2 regions of the Staphylococcus equorum genome follow, and region 2 is predicted to be linked to the other one. Evidence: riboswitches for the same ligand, from Rfam matches in the RefSeq annotation. Region 2 holds a riboswitch; the other holds the start of a gene.
What was found. A riboswitch is a leader RNA that binds a small molecule or an ion and turns the genes downstream of it on or off. The one in region 2 is predicted to bind lysine.

Region 1: linked by a shared signal. The riboswitch ahead of PYW44_RS07260 (aspartate kinase) and the one ahead of PYW44_RS05875 (amino acid permease) in region 2 are both predicted to bind lysine.

What each region holds. Positions count from the first base shown of each region.
Region 1 covers NZ_CP118982.1:1,482,832-1,486,039, reverse strand. The annotation lists gene PYW44_RS07265 (aldo/keto reductase) at 121-951, shown strand; lysine riboswitch at 1,132-1,310, shown strand; gene PYW44_RS07260 (aspartate kinase) at 1,397-2,599, shown strand; gene PYW44_RS07255 (aspartate-semialdehyde dehydrogenase) at 2,655-3,208, shown strand, end outside.
Region 2 covers NZ_CP118982.1:1,210,034-1,213,241, reverse strand. The annotation lists gene infC (translation initiation factor IF-3) at 1-165, opposite strand, end outside; ribosomal protein L20 leader region at 188-316, opposite strand; gene PYW44_RS05875 (amino acid permease) at 378-1,862, opposite strand; lysine riboswitch at 2,082-2,254, opposite strand; gene thrS (threonine--tRNA ligase) at 2,326-3,208, opposite strand, start outside.

The DNA.
Region 1 (3,208 bases), 270 kb from region 2:
CCCCCACTTTGTTCATCTTATTTAGGATGAAACGCCCCATTGTTTGGGCTAATTACTTTCAAAATGAATTTTTGAATTATATAATCATAATTAATTCAAATGAACGGAGGAGTTATTTCAATGGAAAATTTAAATATGATTGATGGACAACTTTTACCACAAATCGGTTTCGGTACATATAAATTAAATGGTGCGCAAGGCGTACATGCAATCGTTAATGCGTTAAATCAAGGATACAGAATCTTAGATACAGCCTATAACTATGAAAATGAAGGTACAGTGGGTAAAGCAATTGAAAGAAGTCATGTTTCAAGAGATCAAATCATTGTCACTTCGAAATTACCAGGTCGTTATCAAGACTATGATGCAGCATTAACAGCTATACAAGAATCTATTTATCGATTAAATGTCGATTATATTGATTTATATTTAATTCATTGGCCAAATCCAAGACACAATAAATATGTTGAAGCTTGGCAAGCGATGATTGATGCTCAAAAAGCGGGACTAATTAAATCTATTGGTGTTTGTAATTTCTTACCAGAACATATAGAAAAATTAGAAAAAGAAACTGGTGTCTTACCAACAGTGAATCAGATTGAATTACATCCGTATTTTAATCAACAAGATATGATTGAGTATCATAATAAAAAAGGAATTATTACAGAAGCATGGAGTCCATTAGGTCGTGCATCTGAAGTAATAAAAGATAAAGATATCGCTGTAATTGCCGAAAAATATAATAAAACAATACCTCAAATTATATTAAGATGGCACGTTCAATTAGGTGTAGTACCAATTCCAAAATCTACTTCTATAACGAGACAAATTCAGAATCTAAATGTTTTTGATTTTAACTTAGAAGTTGAAGACGTAGAAAAGATAAACAACTTATCTCAAAAAGATGGTAGATTAAAAGGTCAAGACCCTGCAATATATGAAGAATTTTAAAATTGAAAATATCGGAAAATGATTGTCACTAAACAATTTTAATTATATTTACACTTATAACGTAAAATGTATAAATATAATGTTGTATTTTTCAGTAAATTTAAAAAACTTCACAAAAGCGGTTTACAGTACATATAAGCATATGTATAATATGAATCATAAACAAACAAAAATTAAATATGGTTTTGATGAGGCGCATCAATCATTAGTAAATATTAGAAGAACCTGCCTGCTAGCAGCTAATTTTGAAAGGGTGAGATGCCGAAATAGTTATAATAGCAGCTTATAACACGTTGGACTTTATGGTTAAGAGCTAAGAGTCTGTCATTATTGTAAGATAATGGAGTGCATCACTTGTATATAAATTATAGAACAAGTTCGCATCCCGAACTTGTTCTTTTTTTAATACTGTGATTCTCCCCTATTGATTGAGGAGGATATAGAATTGAACAGAAGTGTTTTGAAATTTGGAGGTTCTTCAGTAAGTGATTTTACCAAAATAAAAAATATAGCGGAAATGTTGAAAATAAGAGTTGATCAAGGTGAACAGCTTATTGTTGTTGTTAGTGCCATGGGCAAGACAACAGATGAGCTTATGGCTAATGTCTCTGCATTAACTACCAACCCTAAAGATCAAGAACTTGCACTATTATTAACTACGGGTGAACAACAGACAGTTTCTTACTTATCTATGGTTTTAAATGATATCGGTGTAAACGCCAAAGCGATGACCGGATATCAAGCGGGTATTAAGACAATTGGACATCATTTAAAAAGTCGAATAGCAGAAATTAATCCTGATACATTCGAAATCGCATTTACAGAAAATGATGTTTTGGTAGTTGCTGGTTTCCAAGGCATAAATGAATCGCTTGAAGTGACGACGTTAGGTCGAGGTGGTTCAGATACTACTGCTGTTGCCTTAGCAGCAAGTAACGACACGGCATGTGAGATTTATACCGATGTCGATGGTGTCTATGCTACTGACCCAAGATTATATAAAGAAGCAAAACGACTTGAATACGTTTCTTATGAAGAAATGATGGAGATGAGCGCATTAGGTGCAGGTGTGTTAGAAACAAGAAGCGTCGAATTAGCAAACAACTATAATATTCCGCTTTATTTAGGAAGAACTTTATCAAATGTGAAAGGAACATGGATTATGTCACAAGCAGAATTATTAGAAAAAAAAGCAGTTACAGGTGTGGCGTTAGATACACATATGATGCACGTTACAATTAGTTATCCCTTACCAGATAATAGATTACTTACTGAGCTTTTTACTCAATTGGAAGAAGGTTCAGTAAATGTTGATATGATTTCTCAGATTATTAACTTGGAAGGATTACAAATGTCCTTTACTATTAAAGATACAGATGCTTTTCAGATTTCAACTATATTAGAAACTTTAAAAGAACAATTTAATGCATTAGACTTCAAGATTAATGAAGAATACGTTAAAATCTCTTTAATTGGCTCTGGTATGCGTGATATTTCTGGTGTAGCATCAAAAGCATTCATTACTTTAATTGAAAACGATATTTCTTTTTATCAAACTACAACATCAGAAATAAGCATTTCATGTGTAATAGATGCTGAGAATGGCGAACGAGCTGTTCGAGCCCTTTATCAAGCTTTTGATATCTGAATTTTCGGACTATAATTAATATTTATTAAAATAATAAAAATGGAGTGTATGGTATATGACAAAATTAGCATTGGCAGGCGCAACAGGATTAGTAGGAAGAAAAATGTTAGAAACAATAGATCGCAAAGGCGTTGAATTTGATGAGTTAGTGTTGTTCTCTTCGGCTCGCTCAGCAGGTGAAAACATTGAATTTCAAGGTAAAAACTACACTGTTAGAGAATTGACGGAAGACGCAGCTAAGGAATCATTTGATTATGTATTAATGAGTGCTGGCGGTAGCACAAGTGAACACTTCTCCCCTATTTTTGAACAAGCGGGTGCAATTGTCATTGATAATTCAAGTCAATGGAGAATGACTGAAGGTGTAGACTTAATCGTTCCAGAGGTTAACGAGCCTGTATTAGATAGAAAAATTATTGCAAATCCAAATTGCTCAACAATACAATCAGTCGTACCACTTAAACCATTACAAGAACAATTTGGCTTGAAACGTGTTGCATATACGACATACCAAGCGGTTTCAGGTTCTGGGGTAAAAGGTAAACAAGATTTAGCAGAAGGAGCAAATGGTAAAGCGCCTGAAGCATATCCACACCCTATTTATAATAA
Region 2 (3,208 bases):
GTTAGGCGACATAATAACTACATCGAGTTCTACGCGCTCTGCCATTTCTAAAGCTTCTGCTTTAGATTTAATACCGATCTGTTCTCCGTCATGTCCGATTAAACGTAATTCTTTTGCACGAATCTTTTCGTTAACTTGAGTCTGATCTTTTGCTATGGTTGACACCTCCAAGATTTTTACGAAATTATCCCAAGAAAAAGAGCGAGTATATAATATACCCGCTCTTCTTTACACACAACAATGTCGTATGTATATAGACCTGCCAACTACTATTAGTGTCGCAACAGGTGAGAAGCGGGAGCTTCTACTTGGTTCGTTTCGTATTCAACATTACCTATCTTAGCAACAATTCATTAGCAAGTCAACAACTTTTCTATTTATTTATCGTCCATTTTAACATTTTGTCTTAAATCCACTTGTTCTAATGGTATTATTTTTGTTTTATAACGTAGTTTATGATAAATGAAGAATGCTAAGAATACTGGAATACCCATATATGTGATAACAAATCTATTGAGATCAAAATCTCCTGATTGGATGAAATCAACATCTTGTCCAATAATTACAAGTACACACAAGACACCTGCAAAAATAGGCCCGAATGGGAATAATTTAGCTTTATATTTTAATTTTGATTTATCATAGTTTTGTTTATCAAAAGCTTTTCTAAATCTGTAATGACTGACTGCAATACCAACCCATGCAATAAAACCAGTCAGACCACTTGCAGCAACGATATATTCATAAGCGTCACCGCTTAAATGTTGTAATACAAAGATAATTACTACGATTACTGCTGTAGCGAGTAATGATACATACGGTACACCACTTCTATTTGTTTTACCAAATATAGGATATGCAAGCTTATCTTTACTCATTGAATATAGCATACGTGTTGAAGCATACATACCTGAGTTACCTGCTGATAATACCGAAGTCAGTATAACAGCATTCATGAATGAGGCTGCAAATGCTAGCCCTGCATTTTGGAATACAAGTGTAAATGGTGAAGTTGAAATATCATCTCCGCCACCCATAAGTGATGGACTATCGTATGGTATCAACATACCAATTACAAAGATTGCAAGAATATAGAATATCAATATTCTCCAGAACACTTGTTTAATTGCCTTAGGAACCGCGCGCTCTGGATTTTCAGACTCTCCTGCTGTAATACCAATAAGTTCAGTACCTTGGAATGAAAAGCCTGCTACCAAGAACACACCTAAAATCGCTAAGATACTTCCTCCAAAGCCATCACCTAAAATAGGACCACTACCTTGAGTGAACGTGTCAAAACCAACAAACTCTCCACCCATGATACCAACTATTGTCAATAAACCGATTGCAATAAAGATAATCACAGTAACTACTTTAATCAAAGCAAACCAATATTCACTTTCGCCAAATACTCTAACGGACAATGCATTCAGTCCAAATATAATAATTAAGAATAGACAGCTCCAACTCCAAGCTGGAATACCTGACATTGGTGTCCAATACTGTATTACTTGTGCAGCAATCGTTACATCGGCTGCAACAGTAATTACCCAGTTAAACCAATAGTTCCAACCTAATGCGAATCCTAGAGATGGATCAACAAAACGTGTAGCATATGTACTAAATGATCCTGACACTGGTAAATATGTTGCCATTTCTCCTAGAGAAGTCATGAGGAAGAATACCATTGCTCCAATGATTGCGAAGGCTAAGAGCGCACCTAAACCACCTGCATCATGTATTGCACCACCAGAAGTCATAAATAAACCAGTCCCAATACAACCTCCAATTGCAATCATGGATATATGGCGATCTTTCAGCCCCCTTTGAACACCATCATTTTGATTCACTTGTTTTGCCATAGACGCTTCCCTTCCTTAAATATAGAGGTTAACTTACTATATGATTAAGATTCATACTATTTATAGTTTGAGCAGTAGTTCATTGTAATTAACTATATGGAATTACACAACAATTATAATTTTCGCTCTTTCCCGTTAACGTATTTATGATAATCCATTTGACTAAAAATAAAATGGTTGCATACCTATTAGATATGCAACCATTTTAATAATAGCATTTATATAGGTAGCACATCACATATGTGACAGTCCAGTTTCTTTCGATAACTGGCCCAACCTGTATAGTTAATGGACAATACAAGTTTCGGCATCTTCACCTTTCTATTATTCAACATATGCCCCATTCGGCTTCTGAATAATTACTCATTGAAAATGCAACCTCTAACTCAAATTTAATTTTAATATGAATGTGAACTAACTTCACTATTCTGTAATATACATGATTTCTTCAAGAGTTTCAAGACTATCTTTGTTTTTTCAATCTAATCTCATCGAGTAAATTCCAAATGAATTCTTCTTTTTCTAACGTTTCTTGATCTTGGGAACCATATTTTCGTACATTTACTTCATTGTTTTCTACTTCTTTGTCCCCTACAACGAGTTGGTAAGGTATTTTTTGCATTTGTGCTTCTCTAATTTTATAACCCATTTTTTCATTACGATCATCAATTTCAACTCTTACACCTTGAGATTTAAGCTCGTCTTGAATGTGTCTAGCATAATCATAATGTAAATCAACGTTAACAGGTATAATTTCTACTTGTTTTGGTGCTAACCATGCAGGGAATGCACCTTTTGTTTCTTCAGTTAAGAATGCGACGAAACGTTCCATAGTAGATACTACACCACGGTGAATGACTACTGGTCTATGTTGTTCTCCATCATTACCAATATAAGTTAAATCAAATTTCTCTGGTAACAAGAAGTCTAATTGGGCTGTAGATAATGTTTCTTCTTTGCCCATAGCAGTTTGAACTTGTACGTCAAGTTTCGGACCATAGAAGGCTGCTTCGCCTACTGCTTCTTCATAATCTAAACCAAGTTCGTCTACCGCTTCTTTCAACATACTTTCTGCTTTATTCCACATGTCATCGTCATCGAAATATTTTTCTTTATCTTCAGGATCTCTATAACTTACACGGAACTTATAATTTTCAAAGTTGAAATCTTTGTATACATCAACAATTAAATTTACAACACGTTTGAACTCTTCTTTAATTTGGTCCGGACGTACAAAAATATGCGCATCATTTAATGTCATTCCGCGGACACGTTGTAAACCAGAAACCGCACCACTCGCTTCATAACGATGCATAGTACCTAATTCAGCAATTCTAATAGGCAAT